2 linked regions of the Methylosarcina fibrata AML-C10 genome follow. The protein of the gene in region 2 interacts with the protein of the main gene of each other region in a pairwise test. Links are inferred from orthologs where the notes say so. Each region holds a gene or a part of one and is shown on either strand. Other genes may lie near its edges.

Region 1 (7,125 bases), 1.4 Mb from region 2 along the record:
ACCGTTCGTCTAGAGTTCTTCGGCACGAACGGAGTTAAAATTTCATCGGTTCGGAGCAAATCACCTGAAAAATTGAGCAAATCGAGTTTTTTGTCGGCCCTTCCTTTCCCGGTCGAGGGCGACAAGCAGACGGCTTTGGATTCTTTCTTGTCCGGATAATGCTCAAGAAGCCGTTTCTACAAATGAGACTGTGGCCGAGAAGTCGTTGGCGAAAACTCTTTTTCCGGACCGGCAACGCCGGGCTCATTCTTTAACCCCACCCGGAATGAACGATAATTTTTCCTGACGGATCCGCGGTCTTTCCACACAGAAATTAATACGATTGGGCTGGTGCCTGCCCAGGTTATAATGAACCCGGGCAGGTCAAAATGAAAAGCAGTTTTCTTACCCGGCTGCGCATGATCTCAACTTTCTTGTTTTGGCATTCCCCAACAGCGACGCGATCCTCCGGCGGAGTCTTTATGGAACATGATGTGATTGCTTTTGCAGTGAGTGCACTGCTGGTTCTGTTTTATTATTCGTATTTGCGCTGGAAAACCCGGCGTCAGCCTCACTTTACCGTCCATGCGATGAATGCAAAAGTTCGTCAACGCTGGGTCGAAATGATCATGAGCGGCGATAAAAAGGAAATCCTGGCGGTACAAACCCTGCGCAATTCGGTGATGGCCGCCAACTTCATGGCCTCGACCGCCATTCTGCTGATCATAGGCATACTGAACCTCAGCGAAAATCCGGAAAAACTGATGAACGCCTGGCAGCCCTTTCTGGTCATAGCGAATACCTCCAGGGAATTGAGCCTGATCAAGCTCGCCTTGTTGCTGCTGGATTTCTTTATCGCTTTTTACTGTTTCTCGATGGCCATACGTTTCTTTAATCACGTCGGCTATATGATCAATCTGCCGCCGGACAGCAGCGTCGAGCGTCTGTCGCCGAAACAGATCGGAATCTATCTCAATCGCGCCGGCACCTATTACACGTTCGGAACGCGCGCGTTTTTTTTCAGTTTGCCTTTGATCCTGTGGTTTTTCGGTCCTTATGTGCTGGTTTTAGCAACGCTGATATTGATTGTATCGCTTTATTCACTCGATCGGGCGCCCTCTCCTGAAAGTGAAACGTAGCAAGCGCACTCCCGCCACCCAAAAACAGATTTTGGCCGAAAAAATCATTTAACCTTGTCAACCCAAGCTCATAAGGATTGTCATGCCGAAACCCGAATCTCCATCCCGTTGCCAAACAGACCGGCCGGCCGATATTGCGCATAAGTTGCAGCACTGGCTCGACCAAAACGTTTACGATCTGGCCCGGCAGATGCGCTTGAGTTACGTGCCGCCACTGATGGTCTATCTGGCCGCCGGCATTTCCGGTTTGACCGGCATCGTCGGCACTTTTTTCGTGAAGGACTATCTCGGACTCTCCGCCGAATTTCTAGCCGCTTTGACTTTCTGGGCGATGCTGCCCTGGGCCATGAAGATGCCGATCGGCCATCTCGTGGACCTGTTCTGGCGGCACAAGGCCAGGATGATCTATCTGGGCGCGGGCCTGATTGCGGCAAGCCTGCTGATCATGTTGAATCTTTTGGTCGACCCGGACTCCATGACCGGCTGGCTGTCCGCCGAAACCTGGTATGTGGTGGCGACGCTGCTGGCTCCGATCGGCTACGTCATCCAGGACACCGTGGCCGATGCCATGACCGTGGAAGCGGTCGTACGGGTCGACGAACAGGGGCGGCCTTTGCCGGAGGGGCAAATTCAGTTGGCGCATACCACCATGCAGACGCTGGGACGAGTCGCTATTATCGGCGGCACCCTGCTCGTCGCCGCGGCCAACGTTTATCTGTTCAGAGGGGTGGAGACGATGGACGCTGCCCGGCAGGCGGCCGTTTACGTGCAAATTTACCGCTGGGCCTTGCTGATTCCGGTCATTTCCGTCGGCGGCGTGCTCCTGGCGTCTTATCTTCGATCAAGCGCGGAATGGCGGCTCGCCGCCCAGGGTTACGAAACGGCGGACATCGAACGCCTGCTGGATCGCCCATCGACCGAACTACCCGCCGTCAACTGGTGGATCCTCGGCGGCAGTTTGAGCTTTACTCTGTTTGCGCTAATCATGGGGCTGGCCAAAATTCCCTACAACGAAGAACTGGTCTTTCTGGGGTCTCTATCGATCGTCGTCTTTCTGATGTGGCGTTTGACCGAAGAGCTGACCGTGTCTCTCAGAAAGCAATTATTCGGCATTGCTCTGGTCATTTTCGTCTTCCGCGCCATTCCGTCGACCGGAGCCGGCTCCACTTGGTGGATGATCGATGCCCTCGGTTTCGATCAGCAGTTTCTGTCGAAGCTGTCGCTGATTTCCAGCGGATTGACCCTGTTCGGCATGTTTGTATTTCGGCGTTTCATGGCCGAACGCTCGATCACCGAGATCGTCGCGATACTGACCGTGATCTTCACCGTCCTCAATTTGCCCGAAATCGCTTTGTATTACGGATTTCACCAGTGGGCGCAAACTCACGTCGCCGGTTTCATCGACGCCCGTTTCATTGTGCTGGTCGATACCGCGCTGGAATCGCCTTTAGGCCAGGTTGCCATGATTCCGATGCTGGCCTGGATCGCCAATTCGGCTCCCCGGCAACTCAAGGCAACCTTTTTCGCGGTGATGGCGGCGTTCGTCAATCTGGCCCTGTCCCTCTCCCAATTGTTGACCAAACTGCTGAACCAATGGTTTGTGGTTACCCGCGAAGTCAGGGATGCCGTGACCGGGGCGATCGCCGTACCGGCCGATTACAGCCAGTTGGGCGGCCTGTTTTTCGCGGTCATGGTCCTGGGCTTCGCCATGCCGATGCTGGCCATCGTCATCGCGAAACGGACCCTGCTCAGCGAAAGCAAACCCTGACGGATCCTTCCCGGATAAGCATCGCCGGGCGGTAACTTACAGAAAGTCCGCCCCGTGCCTTGACGGTCGCCATTCCGGCAAAGCCTTCCGGACGGATTACAGGGCAGAACCGGGTTCCGATACTGCCCTCAATGCCGTCAAATAGGCCGGATAAGTAAAGCGCATCCGGCCCGCCAGAGTCATCGTACCGAGTACTTGTCATGCGTCATTCCGTGGATTGTCCTGCGAAGCAATGACTTGCAGCGCACTTGCCGGATAAAATCATATATAATGCCGGATTTAATCAATCATAAATCAACCGCTGTTTTACCCCATGCCGAAGAAGAAAAGCTCAACTCCATTCGAAGAATCCCTCGCCGAGCTCGAGCAGTTGGTCAGTCAACTTGAACAAGGAGACATAACTCTGGAAGAGTCGTTGAAGTCTTTTGAACGAGGGGTCTACCTGACCCGAACCTGCCGGCAGGCCTTGCAGGAGGCGGAACAGAAAGTTCAGATTCTTCTGGAAAAAAACGGCAGTCAATCCCTGGAGCCTTTTACTGATGAGTAATGCGTTAAAAGAATACCTTAGTTTTTGCCAAAACCGCGTCGAACGGGCCCTGGAAGCCCGCTTGCCGGGTGAACAGATTTTGCCGCAGAAGCTGCACAAGGCGATGCGCTATTGCGTGCTGGACGGCGGCAAGCGGATGCGTCCGATGCTGACCTATTGCACCGGCAAAACGCTGGGAATAGAACCGGAGGTATTGGACGGCCCGGCTTGCGCAGTCGAATTCATTCATGTCTATTCGCTCATCCACGACGATCTTCCGGCCATGGATGACGATGACTTGAGACGCGGCAAGCCGACCTGTCACGTCGCCTTCGATGAAGCGACCGCCATCCTGACCGGCGATGCCCTGCAGGCTTTGGCTTTCGAAACTCTGGCGCATGACCCTACCATTACGGCCAGCATGGAAAACCGGTTAAAAATGATTACCGCCTTAGCCAAGGCCAGCGGCTCGCAGGGCATGGTGGGCGGACAAGCGATCGATCTCGAGTCGGTCGGAACGAAAATCACGTTGCCCGAACTGGAAAACATGCATATTCATAAAACCGGCGCCTTGATACGTGCGAGCGTCAATCTGGCCACCTTCGCCAAAGAGGGCATCGATCCCTCGGCCGCCAAAAAACTGGACCAGTATGCCAAATGCATCGGCTTGTCCTTTCAGGTCAAAGACGATATTCTGGACGAGGAAAGCGATACCGCGACCCTCGGGAAGACCCAGGGAAAGGACAAGTTCAACGACAAACCCACCTACCCGGCCTTGCTGGGGATGGCGGGCGCCAAGCAAAAAGCGCTTGATTTACATGAAAAAGCCATCGAGAGTCTGGACATCTTCGGCAAAGAAGCCGATCTTCTGCGTGATCTGTCCCTTTATATCATTCAACGCGACCATTAAATCCCCACTTGATTACTAGGACATTTAATCTGATAATCGCTCGTTTTGTTAAGGCTTTAGCGTACCGCATCCGCATCGCCAAAGAATGGCATCACGCCACCCTGCCCCTAGACTTGCCGAGCTGACTCAAGGACTCGAACTACCCATGACCCAATCAGGCCGTTATCCGCTATTAGACACCCTCCATTACCCTGCCGATCTGCGCCGTCTCGGCAAGGAGCAGCTCAAGCCGCTGGCGAAGGAGCTGCGCGAGTACCTGACGCAGACCGTGAGCGTTTCCGGCGGCCATTTCTCGGCCGGTCTCGGTACCGTGGAATTGACCGTGGCCCTGCACTACGTGTTCGATACGCCCCAGGATCAGTTGGTCTGGGACGTCGGCCATCAGGCCTATCCGCACAAGATCCTCACCGGCCGCAAGGAACGGATGACCACGATCCGCACCCGCGGCGGCGTCGCCGCCTTCCCCTGCCGCAGTGAGAGCGAATACGACGCCTTCGGCGTCGGCCATTCCAGCACCTCGATCAGCGCCGCGTTGGGCATGGCGATTGCCGCCGAGCTCAAAGGCGAACAGCGGCAGATGGTGGCGATCATCGGCGACGGCAGCATCACCGGCGGCATGGCGTATGAAGCGATGAACCACGCCGGTTCCATCGACGCCAATCTCCTGGTGATCCTGAACGACAACGACATGTCGATCTCGCCCAACGTCGGCGCGATGAACAACTATCTGGCCAAGATCCTGTCCAGCCGCCTGTACGTCTCGGCCTGGGAGGAAAGCAAGAAGGTCCTAAGCCGCATGCCCAGCGTCTGGGAACTGGCCCGGCGCACCGAGGAGCACATGAAGGGCATGATCGTGCCCGGCACTTTGTTCGAGGAGCTCGGCTTCAATTACATCGGCCCGATCGACGGCCACGACCTGGACGCCCTGGTGCCGACGCTGGAGAATCTGAAAGCGATGTCCGGCCCGCGCTTCCTGCACGTCGTCACCCAGAAAGGCAAAGGCTATCCGCCGGCGGAAAAGGATCCTCTGGCCTATCACGGGGTGCCGGCGTTCGACCCGAGCCGGGACTGCCTGCCGAAAGCGGCGCCGTCGCCGCATCCGACCTACACCGAGGTGTTCGGCCGCTGGCTCTGCGACATGGCCGAGCAGGACCCCCGGCTGCTCGGCATCACCCCGGCGATGCGCGAAGGCTCGGGTCTGGTGGCCTTTTCCGAGCGCTATCCGAAGCGTTATTTCGACGTCGCCATCGCCGAACAGCACGCGGTGACGCTGGCCGCGGGCCAGGCCTGCCAGGGCGCCAAACCGGTGGTGGCGATTTACTCGACCTTTTTGCAGCGGGCGTACGATCAATTGATTCACGACGTCGCCTTGCAGAATCTGGACGTCCTGTTCGCGCTCGACCGCGCCGGTCTGGTCGGACCGGACGGGCCGACCCATGCCGGCAGTTTCGATTTCAGCTATCTGAGCTGCGTTCCCAACCTGCTGGTCATGGCCCCGGCCGACGAGAACGAATGCCGGCGGATGCTGACCACCGGCTTTCTTTACGAAGGGCCGGCGTCGGTGCGCTATCCGCGCGGCAAGGGACCGGGGGTGGCGGTCGAGCCGGGGTTGACGCCCTTGCCGATCGGCCAGGCCGAGGTGCGCCGGCAAGGCAGCCGCATCGCCGTGCTCGCCTGGGGCAGCATGGTCGCGCCGGCGGTGCAGGCGGGGCAGAGCCTCGGCGCCACGGTGGTCAACATGCGCTTCGTCAAGCCGCTCGACGAGGCGTTGATCCTGGAGCTGGCGAAAAGCCACGACGTGCTGGTGACGGTGGAAGAGAACGTCCTGGCCGGCGGCGCCGGCAGCGCGGTCAACACGCTGCTGCAAGCGCGGAAGGTGCTGATGCCGGTGCTCAACCTCGGGCTCCCGGACCATTTTGTCGAACAAGGCACCCGCGAAGAGCTCCTCGCCCTCTGCGGCCTCGACGCCCAAAGCATCACCGACCGCATCGCCGCGTTTTGCGCTTGAATCGGCTTGCTTTAACCGGAGCTTTCGTTTCTTATAAACCATCAGAAGCAGATGATAAACGCACTTTCCCCTTTACAAGAGAAAACTCTGGAACGTCTGAAAAGCAAAATCCGCGATATTCCGGATTTTCCGATACCCGGCATCATGTTCAAGGATATTACGCCGCTGGTCAAGGATCCGGCCACCTTGAAACTGGCAGTACATCAGTTAATGCAGCCTTTTCTGGGAAGCTCCATCACGGCCGTAGCAGGCATGGAAGCGCGGGGATTCATTTTCGGGTCCCTGGTGGCCTGGGAATTGGGACTTCCGTTTATCCCTCTCAGGAAACCCGGGAAATTGCCTTATGACGTTCAAAGCGTATCGTACGATCTGGAATACGGTTCGGCTTCACTGGAAGCCCATATCGATGCTTTTGAAGATGGGGACCGCGTGCTCTTGATCGATGACCTGCTGGCTACCGGAGGAACGGCAAGAGCCAGTTGCGAGTTGATCGAGAAACTGGGGGCAAAGGTGGCGGCCTGTGCGTTTGTCGTGGAACTGGATTTTTTACAGGGCCGCAGCAGACTTGAAGGATACGAAATCCATTCCCTGCTCCATTTTTAAGAGCAGGGACCGAAACTTTTTTTCGGAAGAGATTAATTTTTCCGGCTGTATTTCCTGCTCTTTTTGGTTTCTTGAGTTTCTTTTTGCACCTTCAACTTCTCCAGCTTCTCGCTGGCTTCGGCGAAGGATTTCGAAGCTTCTTCGAACGACGGGCTCATGCTACCGGACGAATTGGAAACTTTTGAAAAATGA
Region 2 (7,330 bases):
ACCACCGTCGGCCAGGCGTTTCTTTATCGCTCCTTGACGCAGCCCTCGAATGATCTCGATCATCTCAAGGCAAAGCAGGCGGCGGCCGAGGAAATCAGAAACAATCCGGAGCTCCGGGAAAGCATCGAACGCCTCCTGAAACACGCCGCCGCCGGGGAAAACCATTTTTATATGCTGTTGTACGGGCTCTTCATCGGTTCCCTGGGGACGGCCAGGGGCGAGCATGAAATCGAGGGCTACGGCTATGCTCAATACCGAAGAGGCGTCCGTTTCATGCTGGAGCTGGTGGAAGGAGTGCAGCGCGCCGTGCCGCCCGAAAGCCGGTATTTGAGCGACGTATTCGGCCGGATCGCCTCGTTTGCGAAGACCCGGGAATATTCGCTGATGAAGGGGCCGGTTTATGTCACCGAAGGCGTCATCCAAAGCAGGGAGGAGAAGAAAGGCCTCTTTCCTTTTTCAGTGATTTTCAAGCCCCGGCTATTCAAGCCGCTCATTTTTATTCTGCTGGCGGTCATTCTGGCTTTGTTGCCGATGGCCATGAACATCACGACGCCGGCTCAAATCATTTTCTTCGCGCCGTTGTTGCTGGTGTATTTTCCGATCGTCGGCGGCTACGACCGGGACAACTGCATTATTCCGTTAAGAAATCTGTTCAAAAATTCCGAAGCGGTGGGCGAAGCGCTGGACGCCCTCGGTGAAATCGATGAGTTGCTGTCTTTTGTGACGTTTGCCGAGGATTTTGGCAGCGACATGGTCCTGCCCGAACTGGTGGACGCACCTCATCACCGCATCAAGCTGGTCGACGCCAAGAATCCGGTGCTGGGCAAAGCCAATCCCAATTACGTCGGCAACGACTTCGTGCTCGAAGACGACAAGCTGGTGCTGGTTACCGGACCCAACAGCGGCGGCAAGACGGCTTTCTGCAAGACCATCACCCAGATTCAGGTGCTGGCCCAGATAGGTTGTTTCGTGCCGGCGAAATCCGCCAGTCTGACCGTGGCCGACCGGATTTTTTATCAGGCGCCCGAAATCAGCCATCTGGTCGACGGCGAAGGGCGCTTCGGCACCGAATTAAAACGAACCAAGGACATTTTTCTGGCGACGACGGCGAAAAGCCTCGTGGTTCTGGACGAGTTATCGGAAGGAACGACCTTCGAAGAAAAAATGGAATCGTCCGCTACCGTGCTGAACGGCTTTTACCGTAAAGGCAATAGCACCGTGCTGATTACCCACAATCATCAGTTGGTCGATCATTTCGTCGCCGAGGGCATCGGCATTCCGAAGCAGGTCGAATTTGCCCACGAGGCGCCGACTTATCGATTGATTCCCGGCATTTCGAGGGTCAGTCATGCCGACCGCGTGGCGAAAAAGATCGGTTTTTCCAAAGAAGACATCGACAACTATTTATCCGGTTCAAAATGAAAATAGGCACGGCATTATCCAATGGTTCCACCAAGGCTCTGTTGCTCGGCAGCGGCGAACTCGGCAAGGAACTGGTCATTTCGCTGCAACGCTACGGCATTGAAGTGATCGCCGTCGACCGCTATGCCGATGCCCCGGCTCAGCAGGTTGCTCATCGCAGCCACGTGATCGACATGACCGACGGCGAAGCGGTAAAAAAACTGATTGCCCTGGAGCAGCCCGACTTCATCATTCCCGAAATTGAAGCGATCGCGACGGAGGCCCTGACCGAGATAGAAAACGAGGGCGGTTGCACCGTCGTTCCGAACGCCAGAGCGATCCAATTGACCATGAACAGGGAAGGCATCCGGACGCTGGTGGCGGAAAAACTGAAACTTCCGACGTCGGCTTATGCTTTTGCCGGGAGCTTTGAAGAATTAGAGCTGGCGGTCGGAAAAAATATCGGCTATCCTTGCTTTGTTAAGCCGACGATGTCGTCTTCCGGCAAAGGTCAGTCGCGGGTAAAAAGTCCTGAACAGCTTAAAGCCGCGTGGGATTACGCCAGATCCAGCGGACGCGTCGATACCGGCAAGGTGATCATTGAGGCCAGCATCGATTTCGATTTCGAAATTACCTTGCTGACGGTGCGGGCGCTGAACGAACAAGGCGCCGTCCGGACCTATTTTTGCGAGCCTATCGGGCACGTTCAGGAGCAGGGCGATTACCGGGAAAGCTGGCAACCCCAAGCGATGAGCCCGGCCGCGATTGAATCGGCGCGGGAAATCGCCGAAAAAGTCACCGACGAAATCGGCGGATTGGGTGTATTTGGCGTAGAATTGTTCGTAAAGGGAGAAAAAGTGTGGTTTAGTGAAGTAAGTCCCAGACCACACGATACAGGTATGGTTACAATGGTAACTCAGAAACAAAATGAATTCGAGCTGCACGCCAGGGCCATTTTGGGGTTGCCGGTAGATACCTCTCTGATCAGAGAGGGTGCGAGTGCAGTTATTCTCGGAAAATTCAACGGCCGCGATCTTGTTTACGAAGGTCTGGCCGACGCATTGGCCGTACCGGACAGTGAAGTCCGAATATTCGCCAAGCCTGAGTCGTTTGTCAACAGGCGCATGGGAGTGGCTTTAGCAAATGCCAAGAGTATTGAAGAAGCTAGAAAAAGAGCTGTTAAAGCTGCAAGTTTAGTAGTGATCAATCCTGCTGGATAGGGGGAATAATGAGAATAACATTAATTTTATTGGCCTTTTTCATCTCGAAAGGGGTTCTGGCCGATATCTATCGTTATACCGATGGCAATGGCCAGACCCATTATACTAATGTTAAGCCTCTTCAGAGCGGCTATAAGCGTGTCCTGGAGTCGGCGCTGCCGCATTATTATTCGTCGCGTTATTACCGCACCGGAACTTTTTCGGGCAAACCTTCCATAATGTCCCGGCTGCGCAATAAAAGCAAGTTTGCCGACCTGATCAATCAGGCGGCGTACAAACACCGGGTTGACCCGCGGTTGGTGCATGCGGTGATTCAAACCGAATCCGCCTACAATGCCCATGCCGTTTCCTCGGCGGGCGCCGTGGGCCTGATGCAGCTTATGCCGGACACCGCGAAACGTTACGGAGTGACCAATCTGACCGATCCCGATCAAAATATCGAGGGCGGCACCCGTTATCTGAAAGACTTGATCGAAATGTTCACGCCGAACCTGGAGCTGGCCGTGGCCGCCTACAATGCCGGCGAAAATGCGGTGATCAAATACAACTACAGCATACCGCCTTATCCTGAGACACAGAATTATGTCAAACAGGTGCTGTCGTTGTATGACAAAATGTCCTTGTAATCTTATCGGCGCTGTATCTCTTGCTGAGCCGAACGGGTGGAGACAGAAGACGTCTCGCCATAGGCTTCTGTTGTTGACCTAGTTGATCATAGAACGCATCGATTTTGAAGAGGTTCATCCTTCGGAGAGAATCTCTTCGAAATTTCCTACCTAATCCGATGGCCTCTCTAAAGGCTCCTCATTTCGGTTTTTTCCGGAATTCATTATCTTGCCTGAAAAAATCTTTCCCGTACGAATTATTGTTTCCGTTAATGCCCCGGTTTTTCGGCCATTTCTTCTTGATTTTTAAAAGAACCAGGATCTCTTCCTTCCGATTTAATTTGACCCGCTTCAAATAAGCGATACACTGGATTTCATCGTCGAATGGAATCCGTAAGAGCCGGTGTTGTTTTATGAAATTGCTTACCGTGACCGATATCCGTGAGCTGGTACATATTATTGGCCTGGAAAAATTTTTCGATCGCATCGTCCTGGCTCTGGAAGAGGATTTCGGTCGATGGCACGAATTTAATCTATCGCCGCGCCATGCGACTCACTATCCTCACGGCGTTATCGAATTGATGCCCTGTTCCGATAATAGCCTGTATGCCTTCAAATACGTCAACGGCCATCCGGGCAATACTCTGAAAGACAAGCTCAGCGTGATCGCTGTCGGTCAATTAAGCGAGGTCGAGGCCGGCTATCCTTTGATGATCTGCGATATGACTTTGTTAACCGCATTCAGAACGGCGGCAACGGGAGTATTAGCTGCCCGCTATCTTGCCCGCCATGACGCGGCTTCGTTGGCGATCATCGGTACCGGAGCGCAGGCGGAATTCCAGGCGATAGGTTTTTCCCGCTTTTTCGGGCTGAACAGCATCCGGTTTTACGATTGCGATAGCCGCGCCATGGCAAAATTTTCCGCCAATCTGAAACGGCAAAGATGGGCTTTGATGCCCTGCCGAAGCATTATCGAGGCCGTCTCTCGTGCGGACATCGTCATCACCGCCACCGCCGCCAAGAAGCGGCAATCCTTGTTTGAGATCGGCGACATCGCTGCGGGTACTCACATCCATGCCATGGGCGGAGACTGTCCGGGCAAGACCGAATTTTCCGAAAACTTGCTGCGGCAGGTCAAACTGGTGGTCGAATACATGCCGCAAAGCCTGCAGGAAGGCGAAGCGCAACAGGTCGGCCCCGGCCAGGTCCATGCGGAATTATGGGAGCTGATAGCCGGGAAAAAAGCCGGGCGAGAGAATGCTGAGGAGATTACTTTATTTGACTCGGTCGGCTTTGCCCTGGAAGATTATTCGATTCTTCGGGTCGTTTACGAACTGGCGAGTGTTTACCGGCTGGGCACGGAACTGTCTATGCTCCCCGAACCCGAAGATCCGAAAAATCTGTTCGGTTTGCTGGATTTCTAGAAGAGGCCTTCACAACTTACTTTCGCTACCGGATCAATAACGCGCATCAAGGCATGACCAACCCAATTGCAAACGATCGAACGGACAGGCTGCGGCAAGCCGTGGCCGATGCCCTGGCTGAAAAGACGCCGTTGACGATAACCGGCGGTGGGAGCAAGGTTTTTTACGGGCGGGAAACGACCGGAAAGGTCCTGAGCGTCGAACAGCATCGAGGCATTGTCAATTATTATCCGTCGGAACTGGTCGTCACCGCGCGCGCCGGCACGTTATTGTCCGATTTGCAAAGCGAATTGGCACAAGCGGGGCAGATGCTTGCGTTTGAGCCGCCTTCCTTCAACGCCGGGGCGACCCTGGGCGGAACCGTAGCCTGCGGTTTTTCCGGACCGCGAAGGCCCTTTACCGGCTCGGTGCGGGATTTCGTCCTGGGCTGCAGGATCATCAACGGCAAAGCCGAAGTGCTCTCGTTCGGCGGGGAAGTGATCAAAAACGTGGCCGGTTACGATGTTTCCAGATTAATGGCCGGGGCGCTGGGTACCTTGGGCGTATTGCTGGAGATTTCGTTAAAGGTATTGCCCTTGCCGGAGGCGGAATTGACCTGTTGCTTCGAGCTCGATGCCGAAAAAGCTTTCGACAGAATGACGAAGTTGGCGAACAAAGCATTGTCGATTTCCGGGTTGAGTTACGACGGAGGCAGGCTCTACGTCAGGTTTTCTGGCGCCGAAAAGGCGGTCAGGGCGGCAGCGGCTCAAACCGGAGGCGATGCGGTGACCGCCGAACCGGACTATTGGCGGCAGTTGAACGAGCAGCGGCATGAATTTTTTCAAACCGGTCAAAACCTTTGGAGGCTGTGCCTCCCCTCGGCAACGCCTCCGCTGGCTCTTGAGGGCCACTGGTATTACGACTGGGGCGGCGGATTAAGATGGTTGAAATCCGAAGAGCCGGCGGCGCGAATCTTTGCTCTTGCGGCCCAAGCTCAGGGTCATGCCGTACTTTTCAAAGGTCAGGATCGAACAGGCGATGTTTTTCAGCCTCTGACAGGCAAGTTGCAAGAGATTAACGCTCATCTCAAGAAGGCGTTCGATCCCGCCGGCCTGTTCAATCCCGGAAGAATGTACAGGGAGTGGTAATGCAAACCAGACTGACCGACTTGATCGGTGAATCACGGCAGAAAGACGAAGTGGAAGCCATCTTGCGCTCCTGCGTGCACTGCGGTTTTTGTAATGCGGTCTGCCCGACTTATCAACTGACGGGCGATGAGCGCGATGGCCCGCGCGGCAGAATCTATCTGATGAAACAGGCGCTGGAAGGCCGGCCCGCTACCCGGTTGACTCAGCGGCATCTCGACCGCTGCCTGACCTGTTTGTCCTGCGAAACGGCATGTCCTTCCGGAGTCCGGTATGGACAATTGCTTGAGGCCGGACGGGCGGTGGTGGACAGGGAAGCCGGGCGTTCCTTCCATGATGCGCTCAGGCGGCGCCTGATCGTTCGAATGTTTTCCTACCGGCGCCGTTTTGAGGCGTTGCTGAATCTGGCAAGAAAGACAAGGCTTCTTTTACCCGAGTCCCTGCGGAGCAAAATTCCGCCGAAACCAGCCGTGGCGGCTTGGCCCGAGCCTCGGCATGGCCGAAAAATGCTGATTCTTCCGGGCTGTGTGCAGCAGCCTCTGGCTCCGGCCATTGATGTGGCTGCCGCGAGGGTTCTGGATCAATTGGGCGTGACATTGACACCGGTGTCTGCGGGAGGATGCTGCGGCGCATTAGCCTGTCACTTGTCCGAGCCCGGTCTGGCTCTGGCTTTCGCGCGTCAAAATATCGATGCCTGCCGGCCTTATCTGGAGCAGGGCGCCGAAGCCATCGTCATGACCGCGTCCGCCTGCGGCGTTATGGCCAAAGATTATGGCCGGTTATTGCGGCACGATCCGGTTTATGCCGAGGAAGCCGCCCGGTTCTCGGCGGCGGTCAAAGACGTCGGCGAAGTGTTGGCTTCGGAAGATTTGAGCAAATTAAAAAAAACGCGAAAGAAGATCGCGTTTCATTCCCCTTGCACTCTCCAGCACGGGCAAAAACTGATCGGCGTGGTGGAGGGCTTGCTGGAACAGGTCGGTTATCAGCTCACCGTGGTGGCCGATCCGCACCTTTGCTGCGGATCGGCCGGAGCGTATTCCTTATTACAGCCGGAGATATCGAAGCAATTGCTGACTAATAAACTGAAGACGCTGGAGGCGGGACGGCCCGACCTGATTGCGACGGCCAATATCGGCTGTTTAAGTTACTTGCAATCGGTCCGCCCAGGAAAAATAGTGCACTGGGTTGAATTATTGAGTTAGCTCGAGGCTCTAATTGCTCGACAATTTAACGAAGATTTAAGAACTGAGCTGATCACAAATGCTATTCTATTCCTGAGCAAGGTTATGGATTTTAAGGCAGGAGGCACAGGTCTCCGTCCGTTCCCGTCGAAACAATTGCAATCCTCTTTCTAATGAATCGAGCGATTGGAAGAGCAAAAAACCATTGACCGCCGCCGGCAACCGGAACCGATCCGAACAATTAAATGAGGGTAATTTAATAATTTTCTTTACAAGTTTGTGACTGATAATTATAAAGCACTTATTTTTTAGGTTGATTTTACTATGACTAAAGAAGCATCTCCATCCGTACCGAATAATCCTTCTGTTGAACCC

The links. Proteins that work in one complex are often made in the same cells at the same time.
Region 1: the proteins of purT (region 2) and ispA interact in binary tests that used the Escherichia coli proteins (3 or more experiments, as listed by UniProt). The link is inferred for Methylosarcina fibrata AML-C10 from one-to-one orthologs.

Annotation. Positions count from the first base shown.
Region 1 is NZ_KB889965.1:1,585,195-1,592,319, forward strand. Bases 2,580-5,373 are described here. They hold ispA ((2E,6E)-farnesyl diphosphate synthase), read left to right. Parts: upstream 2,580-3,425; coding sequence 3,426-4,322; downstream 4,323-5,373. Other genes in these bases: A3OW_RS0107595 (MFS transporter), read left to right, coding at 2,580-2,886; A3OW_RS0107600 (exodeoxyribonuclease VII small subunit), read left to right, coding at 3,200-3,433; dxs (1-deoxy-D-xylulose-5-phosphate synthase), read left to right, coding at 4,468-5,373. In the rest of the region: A3OW_RS0107590 (DUF599 domain-containing protein), read left to right, coding at 462-1,118; more of A3OW_RS0107595, read left to right, coding at 1,201-2,579; more of dxs, read left to right, coding at 5,374-6,330; A3OW_RS0107615 (adenine phosphoribosyltransferase), read left to right, coding at 6,418-6,933; A3OW_RS0107620 (MlaA family lipoprotein), read right to left, coding at 6,966-7,125.
Region 2 is NZ_KB889965.1:3,033,544-3,040,873, reverse strand. What follows is about bases 521-3,519. They hold purT (formate-dependent phosphoribosylglycinamide formyltransferase), read left to right. Parts: upstream 521-1,418; coding sequence 1,419-2,621; downstream 2,622-3,519. Other genes in these bases: A3OW_RS0114310 (lytic transglycosylase domain-containing protein), read left to right, coding at 2,630-3,247; A3OW_RS0114320 (MutS-related protein), read left to right, coding at 521-1,422. In the rest of the region: more of A3OW_RS0114320, read left to right, coding at 1-520; A3OW_RS0114300 (ornithine cyclodeaminase), read left to right, coding at 3,640-4,650; glycolate oxidase subunit GlcE, read left to right, coding at 4,704-5,777; glycolate oxidase subunit GlcF, read left to right, coding at 5,777-6,976; A3OW_RS0114285 (PA3496 family putative envelope integrity protein), read left to right, coding at 7,280-7,330. UniProt on the Escherichia coli protein: Involved in the de novo purine biosynthesis. Catalyzes the transfer of formate to 5-phospho-ribosyl-glycinamide (GAR), producing 5-phospho-ribosyl-N-formylglycinamide (FGAR). Formate is provided by PurU via hydrolysis of 10-formyl-tetrahydrofolate.